DNA from 4 places in the Nocardia sp. NPDC006982 genome. Region 1 is predicted to be linked to each of the others. Evidence: riboswitches for the same ligand, from Rfam matches in the RefSeq annotation. Region 1 holds a riboswitch; each other region holds the start of a gene.

Region 1 (4,747 bases):
CGCGATCCACCAGATCCAGCAGATACGGCAGACCCTCCTCGGACATGCCGAGATGGTCGATGGAGAAAACCGGCAGCTTCGAGATCACCGGCTGCATCGAGGTGAGCATGTTGCCGTCGATATACATCTCGACATGCCAGCCGACGAGGTCGTGCGCGCGCAATGCCTGCAGCGTCATCGCGGTGATATCCGGGGCCGCGCGCTTGACGTTGAACCGAAGCGCACGCACACCGATCCGGTCGAGTTCGATGATCTCTTCGTCGGTGGCGTCGGGGTCCAGCGCGGTGACGCCGACCCACCCTTCGCCGAGCTCGGCCAGCGCCGCTTTCAGATAGGTCTGATCGGTGCCTTGAAAGGATCCGCTGACCACGGCGCCGCCGCCGACATCGAAGCGCGACATACGCTTTCGATAATCGGCGATGGTGAACGGGTCGGGCAGGTAGCCCTCGTTCTCGGCCAGCGGGAACCGCGGGTCGAAGATGTGGAGATGGGCATCGAACACTTGTACAGAATGCCTCAGAGACGGAATTTCCGCTGCGGCAGACCCGACAGATTTTGTGCTGCCGCAGCCGTGTCGGATTGTCGAGAACCACAGGAGGTGACGATCACCCCCCGTGGCGTTCGCACTAGACCTTGTGCGGCTCGCTCGCGCGCAGCATGTCCTCGCGCTCGACGACCTTGACGCGCTCGCGGCCCTCCGGCTCGCCGAGGGCGCGCTCGTGTGCGTCGAGGCGGTACCAGCCCTGCCAGGTGGTGAACGGGATGCCCTTGCTCTCCAGGAATTCGGTGACCGCATCCAGTTCCGGCTTCGCGGCCGGGGTGAAGTTCACGCTGTCGTCGAGCAGGCAGGCAACGGTCTCGTTGGCGTCACCCTTGGTGTGGCCGATGAGGCCGACCGGACCGCGCTTGATCCAGCCGGTGACGTAGGTGGCGGGCAGATAGCGGTCCGCACCGTCGGCATCCTCGTCGGCCAGGACGCGTCCGGCCTCGTTCGGAACGACACCGGCCTGATCGTCGAACGGCAGGTTGGTGAGGTTCTGCGACAGGTAACCCACGGCGCGGTAAACGGCCTGGACGTCCCAGTCCTTGAACACGCCGGTGCCCTTGACATTGCCGGTGCCGTCGAGCTGGGTGCGCTCGGTGCGCAGGCCGGCGACCTTGCCGTCCTCGCCGAGGATCTCGGCCGGGGACTCGAAGAAGTGCAGGAACAGCTTGTGCGGGCGGTTACCGACATCGCGGATGGCCCACTGCTCGAGGGTGTTGGCGATCATGTCGACCTGCTTGGAGTGCCTGCGCGCGGCCTCGGAGCCCTCGTCGTAGTCGATGTCCTCGGGATCGACGATGACCTCGATGGTCGGGGAATGGTCGAGTTCGCGCAGCTCGAGCGGGGTGAACTTGGCCTGCGCCGGGCCGCGGCGGCCGAAGACGTGCACCTCGACGGCCTTATTGGCCTGCAGTCCGTTGTAGACGTTCGGCGGGATCTCGGTCGGCAGCAGTTCGTCGCCGGTCTTGGCCAGCACGCGCGCCACGTCGAGTGCGACATTGCCGACACCGAGGACCGCGACCTTCTCCGCCTCCAGCGGCCAGGTGCGCGGCACGTCCGGATGCCCGTCGTACCAGGACACGAAGTCCGCGGCGCCGTAGCTGCCGTCCAGGTCGATGCCGGGGATGGGCAGCGCGCGGTCGGCGTTGGCGCCGGTGGAGAAGATCACCGCGTCATAGAACGTGCGCAGATCGTCGAGGGTGATGTCGGTGCCGTAGTCGATATTGCCGAGCAGGCGGACCTGCGGTTTGTCCAGCACCTTGTGCAGGGCGGTGATGATGCCCTTGATGCGCGGATGGTCCGGCGCGACGCCGTAGCGGATCAACCCGAACGGCGCGGGCATGCGCTCGTACAGGTCGATGCTCACCTCGGCATCGGACTTCATCAACGCGTCGGCGGCGTAGATTCCGGCCGGGCCCGCGCCCACGATCGCGATGCGAAGCGGGCGAGACCCCGCGGTGTGCGCGTCAGGCCCGGAGGAGGCAGCTTGCGTAACCACGGAGGGCCCGCGCACACCGCTAGTCGACTCAGCACTCTGTTCGGTCATCTTTTACGCGCACCCTTATGGTCGAAACAATTGACGGCGTCAGTCTTAGCTTAGGCTAACTTGACGCACCCTCTCGGTCGCATCTGCTGATGCGAACAGGCGGCCATCTCGGCTATGACAGCCACGCCGCAGTCTCGCGATTCTATCGGTGGCACAGCGCGCACCCTGCGGCGGTGCGTACACCGGGTGTTTGCTGCCCCCGGCCCACCTACCGTGACTACCCGCTCTGCGCACATCTATCAAATCCGCGCGGCGCAGGTTCCGGGGCCGAATGCCGGATACCGCCGTCCACCAGGGATGATCGACCCATGACAGAGCAGCAGGGCACCGATGAAGAACCCGTAATCGAGGTCGATCAGACCGATCGTCGCTCCATCGCGCCGTTCATCGCGGCGGCCGTCTTCGCCGCTGTCGTGCTGGTCGCGATCGTGCTCGGTGCGGTGCTTTCGCCCGCTGAGAAAAATGTCACAGAATCGGACAAGATCGCGGCCGCGGTGCAGCGCTACGCAGAGGCCCGCGCCACCACCGACAACACGCCGCCGCCGGGCGTGGCCTGTCAGGGCTTCGACGAGAGCAAGACGCCGCTCGCCGGTCAATTCGGCGGGGCCGCGGCCGGAAAGTCGATCAAGGTCACCAAGATTGAGAATGCGATGGTCGACGGCGATAAAGCCAAGGCGACGGTGACCATCGCGGTCGAGGGCCGGGAGACCCCGGCAACCTGGAATCTGACCCGCTCCCAAGACCGATGGATCGTCTGCGGTTGATTCCTTCTGCGCGGTGCGAACTGGGGTTTGACATGGCGGCCCCTGCCCAGGCAATCTCATTTTCGGGTCATGAGTACCAGCGCCAAGCCCCGGCTGGCTGGTCGGCAACCCTCCTCCGCGGTGGGGTGCTCCGGGTGACGACCTGGCCGCGCACCGAAACCCAGGTGCGGCAAGCGTGGATTCACAGGAGGATCGCATGACATATGCCGGTGACATCACCCCACAGCAGGCGTGGGAGTTGTTGCAGGACAATCCCGAAGCTGTCTTGGTAGACGTGCGCACCGAGGCCGAATGGCGTTTCGTCGGTGTGCCGGATACGACCTCGATCGAACGGCCGACGGTGCTGATCGAATGGGTCGACAGCAACGGCGCCCGCAACGGTGAGTTCGTCGAGCAGCTGACCAAGGCGCTGGAGGGTCGCGATCCGGCTGCGCCCGTCGTCTTCCTCTGTCGCTCCGGACAGCGTTCCATCGGTGCGGCGGTCGCCGCGACCGGGGCCGGCATCGCCCCGTCGTTCAATGTGCTGGAGGGCTTCGAAGGCCCGATCGATGAGCTCGGACATCGCGGCGGCTCCGGCTGGCGCGCCATCGGCCTGCCCTGGCGGCAGTCATGATCACCGGCGGTTCGTTCGACAAGCCACTGCCCGAGGGTGTCGGTCCCGCGACGCTCGGCGTGCGAGGTGGCCTGCGCCGCTCGGGATTCGAGGAGACCGCTGAGGCGCTGTACCTGTCCTCCGGTTTCGTCTATGAGAGCGCCGAGGCGGCCGAGGCGGCGTTCACCGGCGATATCGAGCATTTCGTCTACTCCCGCTACGGCAACCCGACGGTCGCCATGTTCGAGGAGCGCCTGCGTCTGATCGACGGCGCCGAAGCATGTTTCGCTACCGCGAGCGGCATGTCGGCCGTATTCACCGCGCTAGGTGCGCTTTTGGGCTCGGGCGATCGACTTGTGGCCGCGCGCAGCCTGTTCGGCTCGTGCTTCGTGGTGTGCAACGAGATTCTGCCGCGCTGGGGTGTGGAGACGGTCTTCGTCGACGGCGATGATCTGGATCAGTGGGAGCAGGCGCTTTCGGTGCCGACCCAGGCCGTGTTCTTCGAGACACCGGCCAATCCGATGCAGACCCTGGTCGACGTGCGCCGGGTGACCGAACTCGCGCATGCCGCAGGCGCGAAAGTGGTGCTGGACAACGTCTTCGCCACGCCACTGCTGCAGCGCGGTTTCGAACTCGGTGCGGATGTGCTGGTGTATTCGGGCACCAAACACATCGATGGTCAGGGCCGGGTGCTCGGTGGTGCGATCCTCGGCGCCCAGGACTACATCGACGGTCCGGTGAAAAACCTTATGCGCCATACCGGTCCGGCGCTGAGCCCGTTCAACGCATGGACCCTGCTCAAGGGTTTGGAGACGATGCCGCTGCGCGTGCGTCACTCGACCGAATCCGCACTGCGCATCGCCCGCTTCCTCGAGGGCAACAAATCCGTCTCGTGGGTGCGCTACCCGTACCTGGACTCGCATCCGCAGTACGACCTGGCGACCAGCCAGATGAGCGGCGGCGGCACCGTGGTCACCTTCGAACTGAACGCGCCGGAGGCCGAGGCCAAGAAGCGCGCCTTCGAGGTCCTCAACCGCCTGCGCATCATCGATATCTCCAACAACCTCGGCGATTCCAAAACCCTCATCACCCACCCCGCCACCACAACCCACCGCGCCATGGGCCCCGAAGGCCGCGCCACCATCGGCCTGTCCGATGGTGTCGTCCGCATCTCGGTTGGACTGGAGGATGTCGAGGATTTGCTGAGCGATCTGGACCATGCGCTCAGCTAGATGTATGAGGCTGTGCTGTCGGTAACGCCGGTGTGGAGTCGGCTGGCTGGTGGCTGGTTTCCGGCGACG
Region 2 (4,747 bases), on a different contig from region 1:
ATAGTGACGTAAAGCTCATGTGTGCCGGATGGCATCCGCACGCCGACGCGGTCGCCGGGACGCACACCCGCCGCGGTCAAGCGCATGACTCCGGCGTCGATTTCGGCCAGCAATTCGGTGTAGCTGAGCGCTACGCGACCGTCATCGATCGCGGGTGCCTCCGGATGGGCTTGCGCGGTGCTGTTGAGGATGTCGACAAGGGTCCTGGCCTGCGGCGCGAGTGCGGCGCGTAGCAAGGGTTCGGGGGTGCGGAGCCCGTCGGTCGGGTCTGTGCCCGCCGCGGTGTCGACCTGCGGCCGCAGCATCACGTCCTGCCCACCTCTCATAGACCTGCCTTGCGCTTCCTCGTTGTTGTTTCACAGCAGGGTTACCAGTGGGCAAACGCCATGGTGACCAACTGTCTACGGTACCTGCGGTATCGGTCAGAGTTCTTCGCCCAGTGCTTTCAGCGCAAGGCGGTGCAGGGTCTGCCGCTCGTCCTCGTCGAGGCGGTACAGCACCCGCTCGGCGGCCTCTTCGATGAGTTCGTCGGTCTTGCGGCGTTCGGCGCGTCCGGTCTGGGTGATGGACAGCCGGTATTTGCGCCGGTCCGTCGAATCGCGGGTGCGGATGACGAAACCGGACTCCTCCAAGCCGTCGATCAGCCGGACCACCTCGCTGCGGTCGATGCCGAGCGCGGTGGAGACCTGCTGCTGGGACAGGTCGTCGAATTCCTCCAGGCAGACCAGCACCCAGTGTTCACGCAATGACGTGCCCATCTCGGCGTGTACGGCCTTGTGCAGCTTGCCGAGCGCGTAGGTCGGGAAGCGGAGCAGGCCGCGGGGGTGAATGTGGTCAGCGGGCATTCGGTAATCATATCTATTGTTGATGAGCCAGATTGTTGATAACCTCCGCAATCTAGGTTGTCTACAAATAGCGGAGGATCCATGTCGGATACTCGAACGGCCGTCGCCGCCACCGCGCCCGCACTCGAAGCCATTCCCGCGCAGGTCTGGCGGGTGGCCGGTGTGGTGGTCTTCGGCGCCGTCATGAGCATGTTGGACACGTCGCTGGTGAATATCGGGCTGAACTCCATCGCGACGGATCTCGGTGCGGCACTGGACAGTGCCCAGTGGATCGCGAGCGGGTATCTGCTTGCGCTCGCCGTCACGCTGCCGCTGTGCGGTTGGCTCGGGCGGCAATTCGGAATGGACCGGGTCTGGTTGGCCGCGCTCGCCGGATTCACGGTGACCTCGGGACTGTGCGCGCTGGCTCCGAATATCGGCTGGCTCATCGGTTTTCGGATCGCGCAGGGTCTGGCCGCGGGGCTATTGGTGCCCGCCGGGCAGACGCTGCTCGGGCAGGTCGCGGGTCCGCATCGGTTGGGCCGGGTAATGAGTGTCGTCGGCATCGCGGTGGTCACCGCGCCCGCGATCGGACCGACCATCGGCGGCGTCATGCTGGCGAACCTGGATTGGGAGTGGTTGTTCCTGATCAATATCCCGTTCGGGCTGGTGGCGTTCGTCCTGGGGCGTCGGCTGTTACCGCGGGCGCAGGCGTCGGGCAACGGCGGTCGATTCGATGCCACCGGATTCGCATTGATCGCGGTCGGGCTGTCGGCGCTGGTCTATGGGCTGGGTGAATTCGGCAGTCGCGGTAGCGTTTCCGCGCCGACGGTCTGGGTGTCGGTAGTGGTCGGGGTGTTGGCGCTCGGCCTGTTCGTGGTGCGGTCGGTGCGCGGTGGCGGCGGAAGTCTGCTCGATGTCGGAATGTTCCGGCATCCGGTATTCGCGACGGCGAATGTGGCGAACTTCTTCGCCGGTGCGTCGCTGTTCGGGGCAATGCTGTTGCTGCCGTTGTACTTTCAAGTGCTGCATCGCGACGGTCTCATCGCGACGGGTTTGCTGCTCATGTCCTTCGGGATCGGTGGCATCATCGCGCTGCCCGTCGGCGGGCGCTTGACCGATCGGTACGGCGGGGGAGTGGTCGCGGTGGTCGGCAGTGCGGTGACGGCCGCAGTCACGGTGCCGTTCGCGTTCGGCGATGCGTCGATGAATCCCGTTGTCGTGCAGGTACTTCTGTTGATCCGCGGTGTGGCGACCGGATTGACCGGGGTGCCGATCATCGCTGCGGCCTACGCCGCGGCGCGGCCCGATCAGCTGCCGGATGCGGCATCGTTCGTGAATATTCTGCAGCGGGTCGGCGGGTCGATCGGAGCGGCACTGCTCGCGGTGGTGCTGTATCGCGCGGCCGCTGCGGGATTGTCGGTGGATGCCGGGTTCCGGCACGCGTTCTGGTGGCTCACGGCCGCGTCGGTCATCTCGTTGATCGCATCACTATTGCTGTGGCGCAAAGAGATTCAGCCGAATCCGTGACGCTGTGCGCCTGGTCGGTGGCGACCGGCCAGGCGCATGCCGGATTACGCGGCGGAAGCGGCCGTGCCGATGCCGAGCGCTGCGAGTATGGCCGCGCTGATCTGTTCGAGCCGATCGCGAACCTGTGGTCGGCGCAACATGGCAACCGCTCGTGACGCCAGCACGGCGAGCAGGATCATCTCGACGGCGGCAATGGAGCATTCGATGGCGCCAAGGGCGAGGGTGTTCAGAAATGTGACATCGGTGAGGAATTGCGGCAGTACCGCCAGGTAGAACAGCCCGACCTTCGGGTTGAACATGCACGACACCAGGCCTGCGGCGAATGCCGAGCGGATCGAGGCGGGGGCCTCCGCGGCCGACTGTCCGGACGCCGCGGCGGTGCCCGCCCTGCGCTGCTTGCGGTGATCGATCAGTGCGCGAATTCCCAAGTACACCAAGTAGATTCCGCCGATGACCTTGAGCGTTCGGTAGGCCGTCGCGGACTGTTCCAGCAGGGCGGCCACCCCTGCCGCGACCACCACCGCCCACACGATCCCGCCCAATGCCGAGCCGATCGCCGCGGCAATACCGGGTCGCGCGTCCACGATCGAGAAGCGCAGCACCAGGAACGAATCCGGGCCGGGCGTGATCGACAGCAGAATGCACAGGCCGATGAAGCTGAGCAGCAGGGAAAGCGTCACCTCTCGATCAGATCGCACATCACTCGGCATTGCAAGGTTATTTATTCGACTGCATGTGTATGCAGCAATGGACCGGTTGACAGGGCGGTGCGGTATCTGCCAATCTCGGTTCAGGTCATGAGTGCCAGCGTCAAGCCCCGGCTAGCTGGTCGGCAACCCTCCTCCGCGGTGGGGTGCTCCGGGTGACGACCGGGCCGCAGCCCGACCGGGTGCGGCAAGCGCGGACTCGGATGATCACCAGATTTCGGGTCCCATAGCCGATGGGATTTTGTGATGACCGCTGTAATCGATCAGAGCTGTGCCGCCCTCGCCCGGGTCTCCGGCGACGATCTCCGAGTGCCGCTGGTACAGGGCGGAACGACCACCTACGCGAACTTCGACTACGCCGCTAGCGCACCGGCATTGGCGCAGGTCACCGACCGCGTGCAGCAGCTGCTGCCGTTCTACGCGAGCGTGCACCGCGGCGCCGGTTACGCCTCGCGGATCTCCACCGAGTGCTACGAGGCCGCACGCGGTTCGGTCACCCGCTTCCTCGACGCCGCCGACGGCCAAGTCGTGGTGTTCACCCGCAACACCACCGATTCGCTGAATCTGCTCGCCGCCTGTGTGCCCGGCGACACCGTGGTGCTGGATATCGAACATCATGCGAACCTCCTGCCCTGGACCCGGCACGGTCGTCGCGTCGTCAAGGCCGCGGCGACCGTCGAGGAGACGATCCGCCAGCTGATCGCCGAATTGTGCAGTAAGCCGGCGGCATTGCTCGCGGTCACCGGCGCGTCCAATGTGACCGGTGAGGTGCTGCCGCTCGAGCGCCTGGCCACCATCGCGCACCAGTGCGGTGCGCGCATCCTGGTCGATGCCGCGCAGCTGGCACCGCATCGTCGAATCAGCCTGCGCGCCACCGGAATCGACTACCTCGCCTTTTCCGGTCACAAGCTCTACGCACCGTTCGGCGCGGGAGTGCTTGTCGGACGCCGGGATTGGCTCGATGCCGCCGAACCTTATCTGGCGGGCGGCGGGGCGGTCCGCGAGGTCACCACTACCAGCACGGAATGGGCATCGGCACCGCAGCGTCACGAGGCCGGTTCGCCGAATGTCCTGGGCGCGGCCGCGCTCGCCGCCGCATGTGATGCGCTGTGCGCGATCGATCCGAAAACCCTTGCCGCGCATGAGCGAAGGCTCGCCGATCGCCTGCGTGCCGGGCTGTCCGCGATTGCGGGGGTCAACCTGCTGCGCATCTGGGACGACAGCCCCGACACCGTCGGCATTGTCGCCTTCACCCTGGACGGATTCGTCCCCGGACACGTCGCGGCCTATCTCTCCGCCGAACACGGCATCGGCATACGCGACGGGCGCTTCTGCGCGCACCCGCTGCTCGAGCGTCTCGGCCTGGACGGTGCGCTGCGTGCCAGCATCGGCCTCGGCACCAGCTCCGCCGATGTGGATCGGCTGGTCGAGGCCATCGCTACTCTCGTCGACAAGGGTGCGTCGTGGAATTACGCCAGTACTGACGGACTTTGGAACCCGACACCGGAGACCCGCCCCTTCGCCCACCCCGAAACCAACGATGGCGCCGCGCCCTGCTCGATCGGCTGATCCGAGCCGTCGGCTCGGTCGTAGCTGCCGCCCGGCATTGGGCTGACGCGGTCCGAGGACCGGATGAACTTATGGCCAGCGGACGAACGTGCGCGGAGCCTGGGCGGCGGATTCGGC
Region 3 (4,747 bases), on a different contig from region 1:
TTCTCGGATGGATTCCATAACCGGAGGCCGATGCTGACAGGATGGACGCGAATGGAGGTGAATCGACAGTGACGGAATCGCGCACCGCGCCGGACCGGCCGCGACGGCGATACGCGCCACGCCTACCTCCCGAGGAGCGCCGCGTCCAACTGCTCGACGCCGCCTACGCGGTGTTGAGCAGGGTGGAGTTGCACCAGCTGAGCATGGAGGCGGTCGCGCAGGAGGCGGGCGTCGGGAAACCGGTGCTGTACACCGTGTTCAAGACTCGCGCGGAACTCGTTGCGGCACTGCTGGAACGCGAACGCGAACGCGGTCTCGAGCAGGTCGCCGCGACCCTGCCCACCGATCTGCTCGGTACCGATCCGGTGACTGCGGCCTCGGCTACGGTCGAAGCGTTCGTCGGTGTCGCACTGGAGAATCCGACGCGCTGGCGCCTGATCCTCGCCACTCCCGGCAGCGCCCCCGACGAATACCGTGCGGCACTAGCCGATTCCCGCACCGGTATCTTCACCCAGGCCGAATCCCTGGTCAGTATGGGCATCGCACTCGATCCTCGTTGGGCGGGAATGGATTCCGCACTACTTACCAACTCGGTGTTGAGCGTCGCCGAGATGCTCGGCAGGCTCGCGGTCAGCGCGCCGGACGAGTATCCGCGCGAGCGATTGGAAGGCTTCGTCCACTCCATCGTCCAACTGCTCGTCGGAGCCCCCGCCGCACAGTCAACCGAATGATGGGACGCCGAACTTTCAGCCGTTGCGACCGACTCGCGCCAACCGCATTGTCTCGGTCAGCAGCTTGGATACGGCGGCGGCTTCGGTGAGGAAGCCGTCGTGGCCGTCGCGGGAGTGCACGATCTCCAGGCCCTCGCAGCCCGGCAGTCCGTCGGCCAGTTCCTGTTGAGTTCGCAACGGGTACAAGCGATCCGAGTCGACGCCGCCGACCACGCACGGTACCGGGGTGGCGGCGAGGGCGGCCGCGATGCCGCCGCGCCCGCGGCCGATATCGTGCCGGTTCATCGCCTCGGTCAGCAGCACGTAGGTGGCGGGATCGAAACGGCTGCAAAGCTTTTCGGCCTGGTGGTCCAGATAGCTCTGTACCGCGTAGCGGCCGCCGTTGCGCGGATCCTCGTCGCCCTGCGCATTGTTCTCGAAGCGGTGATCGAGTTCGCCCTCGGTGCGGTAGGTCAGGTGTGCGATGCGGCGGGCGATGCCCATGCCGGTCGTCGGGGCGCGATCGGTGTCGTGGTAGTCGCCGCCCTGCCAGTCCGGATCGGCCTTGATGGCGGCGATTTGCGTTGTCTGCGTGCCGATCTGGTCGGCGGTGGCGCGTGCGCCGACGGCAAGTACCAGTGCGGATACGACCCGCTCCGGCGCGCCGACCATCCACTCCAGCACCCGCATGCCGCCCATCGAACCGCCGACGACGGCGGCCAGGCGTTCGATGCCGAGCAGATCGAGCAGCGCCGCTTCCGCGGTCACCTGATCGCGGATAGATATCTCCGGAAACCTTGCACCCCAAGGCTTTCCGTCCGGTGCCAGCGTCGAGGGGCCGGTGCTGCCCTTGCAGCCGCCGAGCACATTCGTCGCGATGACGCACCATTCGTCGGTATCCACCGGTGCGCCCGGCCCGACCATGCCGTCCCACCAGCCGGGCAGCGGATGGATATCGTCGGGCACCCCGACGACATGCGAATCGCCGGTCAGCGCGTGCTCGACGAGCACCACGTTGTCCAGTGCGGGGGAGAGCTCACCCCAGCGCTGGACGGCCAGATGAACGTCCGGGATGACCGCGCCGGTCTCCAGCCGCACGTCCCCGATGGCAATGATGCCGAGCCTCCCGTCCGGCGGTGGCAGGGCCACCGCGGACGAACGCGCGGTACTGGGGTCGGTCACGGTCACGACTCCGCCTCGCCGGCGCTCGGCTCCGTCGCGACCGAGGGTGCTGTGTCGATGGTTCGCTCGCTCATGACTCCGCCTCGCTGGCGCTCGGCTCCGCCATGACCGAGCGATGCTCGGCTGTGTTTTTGGTTCACTCGCTTACGCTCGCTCACGTCGTCGCCGCCGTGAAAACAGCCCGCCGCGGACAGTGCGTCGCCGATGCCGGGGGAATCACGAGGGGACGCACATCCTCGATGTTAGCTACCCGACTGAACCGGGCCGTGGTCCGGTAGACCGGGAGTGCGGCCGCGGACGCGATGGGGTCACTCATGTCGTGCTCCAAAGGGTTGTTCGCCAGCAGGTCTTATCGGGATCTGGGTAACGGACAACAACTCATCGGAAATACCTCCTGAAGTGCGCGCTTGCTCTCGACCATCGAGAGCCCGGTCATCACCCGGAGCACCCCACCGCTGCTGGAGGGTTGCCGTCCAGCAAGCCGGGGCTTCGCGCTGGCACTCATGACCTGACGGACATGGTAACCGGCGCGCGGTCGGCGATTGAAATCCGTTACCGGTTGTCCGCCGGTTCGGTCGCGGGCTGCCCGGTGCATACACGCATGAACTCGTCGAACGACGTGGTGAATCCGGTGCGGGCCTCCGCGGCGGCCGCGGCGGTGTCTTCCTCGTCGAAGATCGAGTTCTGGCACTCCATGCTGAGGTGGCCGATCAGCTGCCAGGCGCCGACGACCAGTCGTACCGGTAGCGCGTCGGGCTGGGTGCCGAGTCGCTCGGCGATCACGTCGGCGATCGCGGCGTTCTTATCGTCGGCCAGTTCCATGCTCTGCGCACTGACCGTCGGACTGCTGCGCAGGATCCGCTGCATCTGCTGGAAGCGCCGGAACGACAGCGGTCCCTCGACATTCACCGCGGCTTGGTCGACGACCAGCAGGAAGGCCTCGCGCAGCGATTGCAGCTCATTGCCAGTGACCGGGAGTCCGCGCAGGCATTCGGCGATCGCGAGTCCGAAGTCCTTGACCGGCCCGAGGACGATGGCCTCTTTGCTGTCGAAATACCGGTTGATCGTGCGCGGGGAAACATCCGCGCGGTCCGCGATCTGTTCGACCGTCGTCGCGTCGAATCCCTGTGCGTCGCACAGGTCGAGCGCCACCTCGATGATGCGCAACCGGGTCTGCTGCTTCTTGCGCTCGCGCAACCCCGGACCGCCGGACGCATTGGGCCCTGGGTTCGCTGGGGCGCGCACAGCGTCCTCGGCTGTGGCGCTCGCGCCGATCGGCGTCGATGACTCGAGCATGGCCTCATGTTAACGCAATCGGGACGGTTTGTGTCCTTAACAGTCAAATGTCGTAGTGCGACATTTTTCTCTTGACGACAAATGTCTGCCAATGACAGGATGGCTGCACGAACGTCGGACGAGGAGACCAAGGTGAGCGAGACTGCGGTGGAAGTTCTGGAGAAGCAAACGAGTTCGGCACGCTGGTGGGCCTTGGGGGTGATCGCATTGGCCCAGCTCATGGTGGTTCTCGACGCCACCATCGTGACCATCTCGCTGCCCTTCGCCCAGCAGGATCTCGACATCAGCGACGGCAATCGGCAGTGGATGCTGACCGCCTACACGCTGATTTTCGGCGGTCTGCTGCTGCTCGGCGGACGGCTGGCCGACTACGTCGGGCGGCGTCGGATCTTCATCGTCGGCCTGGTCGGCTTCGCCGGTGCGTCCGCGGTGGCGGGTCTGGCGCAGAACGGTGCGGAGCTGTTCGCCGGACGGGCACTGCAGGGTGCGTTCGCGGCGCTGCTCGCGCCCGCGGCACTGTCACTGCTCTCGGTGACCTTCACCGAGGCCAAGGAGCGCGCGACCGCGTTCGGCGTCTTCGCCGGTATCTCCGCGGGTGGTGCGGCACTCGGCCTGATCGCGGGTGGCGCGCTGACCGAATACGCCTCCTGGCGCTGGTGCCTGCTGGTGAATACCCCGATCGCACTGCTCGCGCTGCTCGGCGCCCTGGCTTTCGTGGTGAAGGATGTGCCGACACCGCGCACCGCCGGCTATGACGTGCCCGGCGCCGTCACCGTGACGCTCGGTCTGATCGCCATCGTGTACGGATTCAGCCGCGCCGCCGAGGACGGCTGGCTGGCCGGCAGCACCCTCGGGCTGCTCGTCATCGGCGTCGCTCTGCTGATCGCCTTCGTCGCCATCGAGCGTCGCTCGTCGAATCCGCTACTGCCGCTGCATATTCCGGGTGAGATCAACCGCGGTGGCGCCTTCCTGGCCGCGTTGCTGATCCCGATCGCGATGTTCGCGATGTTCCTGTTCCTGAGCTACTACTTCCAGATCACCCTCGGCTACTCGTCGCTGAAGGCCGGTTTCGCCTTCCTGCCGTTCCCGGCGGGCATCGCGATCTCCGCCGGTGTCACCAGCGCGCTGCTGCCGAAGCTGGGCCCGCGCCCGCTGATGGTGGCCGGGGCCGTGCTCGGTGTGCTCGGTCTGGTGTGGCTGGCGCAGCTGAGCTACGGCGACAGCTACGCGGCCGGTGTGCTGCCGGCGCAGGTGCTGATCGCGCTCGGTATGGGCCCGCTGTTCGTCGGGATGCAGACCGTCGCGCTGCATCAGGTCGAGGAGGCGGACTCGGGTGTGGCCAGTGCGCTGTTGAATGCGGCACAGCAGGTCGGCGGCGCGGTGGGCACCGCACTGCTCACCACCATCTCGGTGCAGACGGCCAAGACCTTCGCGCAGAACAATCCGACGGTGGACAACCTGATGGCCCGCGCTTCGATCCACAGCTACGACGTGGCGTTCTATGTTGGCGCCGGATTCTTCCTCGCGGCGATTCCGGTGATCGCGTTGATGATTCGGGA
Region 4 (4,747 bases), on a different contig from region 1:
CGTCGTCGGACGGGACCGAAGCGGCCGCGCTCGACGCGATTGCGGACGATTCGCGCTTCACGGTGTTCCGCTCCGAGACCGAACCCGCACCCGGATGGACCGGAAAGGCCGCGGCCTGCGCGCGACTGGCCGAGTTGGCCGATGCCACGGTGCTGATCTTTCTCGATGCCGATGTACGACTGGCACCGAATGCGGTCGCCGCGGCGACCGCCGAATTGCGCCGCAGCCGAGCCGCATTGTTGTCACCGTGGCCGTACCAGGTGACCGAATCGCTGGCCGAGGCGCTGGTGCAGCCGCTGCTGTGCTGGTCGTGGGCGACGAGCCTGCCGATCGCGGCCGCCAATCGCAGCCTGCGCCCCTCGACAGCCGTGGCCTGCGGCCAGTTCCTGGTGTTCGACGCCACCGCCTACCACGCCATCGGCGGGCATGCCGCGGTCGCCGCGAGCCCGACCGAGGACCTGGATATCGCTCGCGCGCTGCGTCGCTCGGGTCGCCGGACCGCGCTGGTCGCGGCAGGCCGAGCGGCGAGCACCCGAATGTACCGTGGCGCAGCCGAACTGGAGACCGGTTACAACCGTTGGCTGTGGTCCGCCTACGGCGGCACGACAATCGGCGGCGCGGCGGTGGGAGCCGTTGCGACACTGGCCTACTGGGCGCCCCCACTGGCCGCGATCGGCGGCCAGGGCTCCATACGCACCGCCGGTCTCATCGGCTACGGCGCCGCGGTCGCCAGCCGCCTGCTCGCGCGCTCACTGGAACGCGGCGCCACGACCCGCACCGACGCCCTTGCTGCCCTGGCACATCCGATCTCCATCGACGCCTACCTCCGCCTCTGGACCCGCTCCCGCCGCGCCCACCGCACCGGCGCGTTGACCTGGAAGTCCCGCCCCTTGACCCGCTGATCAAGATCAGGTGGGATCCGTGGCGGCATCGCCCGAGAAGACCCAGCCGCCAGTGCCACCTGATCTTGATCGGTCCTCAGGACTCTCAGGGATGGGGCGGGCTGCGCCGGCGACCGCAGTCGATTCCGCGGGGCCGGGATCTGTCCACGGGCCCCGAGCCTGTCTCGGCCAGGGCCCGTGGATCAGCGCACTGTGGTGAGTCCTATGGTCGGGACGAAGAAGCAGGACTTGGTGCCGTGGTCCACGGTGCCGAAGACGGCGGCGAGTACGGTGCCGGATCCGGTGTCGACGGGAACCGCGCGCACACCGCCGACCGGGAATACGGCGAAGAAGTCTTGGATGGCGCGTTCGGCCAGTGGCCTTATCTCGGTCGGGGTTTCGGCGGGCACCATCGTGCGGACCACATCGGAGATCGATCCCATGGCGGTGATGCCGCTGCGGCCATTGGCCAGGTTGACCCAGGCGACGTTCATGCCTGAAGCATTCGTGCTGTCCGGGCCGAGGCCGTAGGGGACGAAGGTGAACATGACCTGGCCCGCCTTGACGGCGCTCGGGTCGAGTCCCGGAATGGCCACCGTGGTTTTGGGCCACGGCCCGGGGACTGCGCCCGCAACCGCGGGCACCAGACCGAGGCTGCCGGTGTCGGAGCAGAACGGCGCGAGCGCCGGGTACAGGAACGGGTCGATGTCGAAGGTGCGCAGCGCGTCCACGACGGCTCGGTAACCGGCGAACAGATCACCTGGTGCGGTCGGGGTGGACGGTGCGGTCGCGGCCGGAACGGCGGGGGCGGGCATCGCCGCCGGACCCGCGGCGGCGATGCCGGGGGCGGCGAGAGTCAGCGCGGCCGTACCGGTCGCGATGGTGGCTAGCGTGGTCAGACGGCGCAGCAGGGTCACGGCGGACCTCCTCATCGTCGGGCACGAATCGAGGTCCGAGAGTACTCCGGCAAACCTTCGCAACCGCGTTTATTTTGGCGGTCGACACGTTCGCGCCGCGCGTCCCGATGGACCGCCGCGGCGCTGCCCAGGCGGGCAATCCGGACGAAGAGCACGCGGAAAACTTGCTCCGAAATGCCGCGATCCAATGCGCGACCGGACCAATAGTGACTGCTCACGACCATGCAAGCAAGGTCTGCGCTCACGCTGATTCGTACCCTTGTGCCGGACTTCGCCTGCTTCGCATGATATTTCGGCTAGACCCATTGACCGACCCGTGCTCGGCGTCGGACACACCATCCAGAGCGACCGAGAGACCTGGCTCGTCGACGTCGCAGCAACCCCCCGGTCACCGGGTGCGGGTGCTTCCGCCGGGAACGATGGAGGAACCGAAATATGAGCGCATCCGTCGCATCCGATACTCCGGTATCGGATGTCCCGATACCGGCTGCACCCACCGCCACCGTAAGCAGTACCGACGCACCGGCGATCGCCAAATCCTGGCATCCGTGGCGCTGGGTCGTCAGCGCCGTCGCGCTCGTGCTGCTCGCACAGTTCGTCCACGGACTGGCCACCAATCCGGGCTGGGATTGGTCGACGTTCGCCAAGTACTTCACCGCGAAATCGGTGCTGTCGGCGCTGAAGGTCACCTTGGAGCTGACCCTGTGGGGTACGGCGCTAGGCTTTCTGATCGGTACGGCATTGGCGATCGCCCGCCTGTCGAACAATCCGGTGCTGCGGGTGATCTCGTGGGTCTACATCTGGGCGTTCCGCTCGATTCCGCTGATCGTGCAACTGCTGTTCTGGTTCAACATCGCCTACCTCTACCACACGCTTTCGCTCGGAATCCCGTTCGGCCCTTCCTTTCTCACCTTCGAGGTGAACGGGGTGATCAGCGGTTTCACCGCGGCGGTCATCGGCCTCGCGTTGCATCAGGCGGCGTATGCGGCCGAGATCATCCGGGCCGGATACATTTCGGTCGATCCGGGGCAGCTGGAAGCAGCTGCGGCACTCGGTATTCCACCGGTCCGCCAGTTCCGCACGGTCATCGTCCCGCAGGCCATGCGCTCGATTCTGCCGAATGCGACCAATGAGGTGATCAGCCTGTTCAAGGGCACCTCGATCGTCTCGGTCATGGCGATCGCGGAACTCTTCTACCAGGTCCAGGTGATCTACGGCCGCAACGGCCGGGTGGTGCCACTGCTCATGGTGGCCACCGTCTGGTACATCGTGCTGACCACGATTCTGTCGGTGGTGCAGTTCTATATCGAACGCCACTACGCCAAGGGCACGCACCGCACGCCCCCACCGACACCGGTGCAGAAGGTCTGGCGCGGGCTGCGCGAAATCGCCGAAATCGGTTCCGCCGCACCGCGCGGAGCGACTCGATGAGCGCGCCGGTGGCCCAGGCCCCTGCGGTACAGGTGCGCGGTGTGCGTAAGTCCTACGGCAGCACCGAGGTCCTTGCCGGCATCGATCTGACCGTGCGGGCCGGTGAAGTGGTCGCCGTGATCGGACCGTCCGGATCCGGCAAGTCGACGCTGCTGCGGGTGGTCAACCATCTGGAGTCGCTGGATGCGGGCACCGTGCACATCGACGGCGAACTGATCGGATATCGGCTGCGCCGCAATAAGTTGCATGCGCTGCCGGACCGCGAAGTGCGAAAACAGCGCTCGCATATCGGCTTCGTCTTCCAGCAGTTCAATCTCTTCCCGCATCTGACGGTGCTCGACAATGTCACGCTCGCACCGATTTCCGCGCAGGGTCGCCCGCGTGCGGAAATCGAGTCCGAGGCACGGGATTTGCTCGAGCGGGTCGGCATCGGCGACCTGACCGACGCCTATCCGCGGCGGCTGTCCGGCGGACAACAGCAGCGCGTGGCCATCGCGCGGGCATTGGCGCTGCGACCGCCGGTGATCCTCTTCGACGAACCCACCTCCGCGCTGGATCCGGAGCTCGTCGGCGAAGTCCTCGATGTGATCCGCGACCTCGCCGACGGCGGGACCGCGCTGGTGATCGTCACCCACGAAATCGGTTTCGCCCGTGAGGTCGCCGACACCGTCGTATTCCTCGACGGCGGCGTGATCGTCGAACAAGGTCCGCCCGCCGCAGTACTCGACAACCCGCAACACCCGCGCACCCGCGCATTTCTGTCCCGAGTCCGCTGAGCGCGGTGCGCGCTCCCCGATGAACAGGTATTCGATGAAGCTCTCTGCCCTGGTCGGCCTGGCCGCCACGGTCGCCTTGCTGGCCACCGGCTGCGGCACCGATCCGGACGCGGAAAACTCCGCGCAGCCCGCCGGTTCGATCACCTTCGACCTCTCCCCCGGCCAGTCCGGCCGGATCCACGCCCCCAAGGTCGATGCCATTGCCGCCGAACTGCCGCAGGCCATTCGCGATCGCGGCACACTGGTCGTCACCGGATCCGGCGGTGCCGCACCGCCATTGCGGTTCTACGCCACCGACGATAAGACCATCGTCGGGTCCGAGATCGATTTCGCCTCGCTCATCGCGGACATCCTCGGGTTGAAACTCGTTGCGCAGGTGGCCGATTGGTCACAGAACTTCGTGCGGGTCGACTCGGGCGAGGCCGATGTCTTCATCTCCAACGTCACCGTGACCGAGGAGCGCAAGGAGAAGTACGACTTCGCCACCTATCGCAATGACACGGTCGCGCTGGAGATCCCGAAGCAGAGCACGCTCGATTACAAAGACCGTAAGAGCCTGGCGGGCAAGCGGATCGGCGTCGGCAGCGGCACCAATCAGGAGCAGCTGCTGGTGAAGTGGAACGAGCAGAATATCGCCGAGGGCCTGGCCCCGATCGATATCGCCTACTTCCAGCAGGTCACCGACTATTACCTGGCACTGGCCTCGCAACGCCTTGACGGCTACATCGGCCCGAACCCGTCC

What was found. A riboswitch is a leader RNA that binds a small molecule or an ion and turns the genes downstream of it on or off. The one in region 1 is predicted to bind S-adenosylmethionine.
Region 2: linked by a shared signal. The riboswitch ahead of ACFYOW_RS34300 (aminotransferase class V-fold PLP-dependent enzyme) and the one ahead of ACFYOW_RS36185 (rhodanese-like domain-containing protein) in region 1 are both predicted to bind S-adenosylmethionine.
Region 3: linked by a shared signal. The riboswitch ahead of ACFYOW_RS32360 (homoserine O-acetyltransferase) and the one ahead of ACFYOW_RS36185 (rhodanese-like domain-containing protein) in region 1 are both predicted to bind S-adenosylmethionine.
Region 4: linked by a shared signal. The riboswitch ahead of ACFYOW_RS37935 (amino acid ABC transporter permease) and the one ahead of ACFYOW_RS36185 (rhodanese-like domain-containing protein) in region 1 are both predicted to bind S-adenosylmethionine.

What each region holds. Positions count from the first base shown of each region.
Region 1 is NZ_JBIAFV010000013.1:66,819-71,565, reverse strand. Features, by position in the region: gene ACFYOW_RS36200 (amidohydrolase family protein) at 1-502, opposite strand, end outside; gene ACFYOW_RS36195 (FAD-dependent oxidoreductase) at 627-2,042, opposite strand; gene ACFYOW_RS36190 (hypothetical protein) at 2,399-2,854, shown strand; SAM riboswitch class IV at 2,920-3,036, shown strand; gene ACFYOW_RS36185 (rhodanese-like domain-containing protein) at 3,051-3,467, shown strand; gene ACFYOW_RS36180 (O-succinylhomoserine sulfhydrylase) at 3,464-4,678, shown strand.
Region 2 is NZ_JBIAFV010000011.1:191,650-196,396, forward strand. Features, by position in the region: gene ACFYOW_RS34280 (Pls/PosA family non-ribosomal peptide synthetase) at 1-305, opposite strand, end outside; gene ACFYOW_RS34285 (MarR family winged helix-turn-helix transcriptional regulator) at 423-845, opposite strand; gene ACFYOW_RS34290 (DHA2 family efflux MFS transporter permease subunit) at 927-2,354, shown strand; gene ACFYOW_RS34295 (LysE family translocator) at 2,399-3,034, opposite strand; SAM riboswitch class IV at 3,148-3,261, shown strand; gene ACFYOW_RS34300 (aminotransferase class V-fold PLP-dependent enzyme) at 3,308-4,630, shown strand.
Region 3 is NZ_JBIAFV010000010.1:67,493-72,239, forward strand. Features, by position in the region: gene ACFYOW_RS32355 (TetR/AcrR family transcriptional regulator) at 42-731, shown strand; gene ACFYOW_RS32360 (homoserine O-acetyltransferase) at 747-1,859, opposite strand; SAM riboswitch class IV at 2,291-2,401, opposite strand; gene ACFYOW_RS32365 (TetR family transcriptional regulator) at 2,445-3,188, opposite strand; gene ACFYOW_RS32370 (MFS transporter) at 3,321-4,747, shown strand, end outside.
Region 4 is NZ_JBIAFV010000014.1:169,343-174,089, reverse strand. Features, by position in the region: gene ACFYOW_RS37945 (glycosyltransferase) at 1-902, shown strand, start outside; gene ACFYOW_RS37940 (hypothetical protein) at 1,085-1,798, opposite strand; SAM riboswitch class I at 2,131-2,224, shown strand; gene ACFYOW_RS37935 (amino acid ABC transporter permease) at 2,234-3,229, shown strand; gene ACFYOW_RS37930 (amino acid ABC transporter ATP-binding protein) at 3,226-4,005, shown strand; gene ACFYOW_RS37925 (ABC transporter substrate-binding protein) at 4,025-4,747, shown strand, end outside.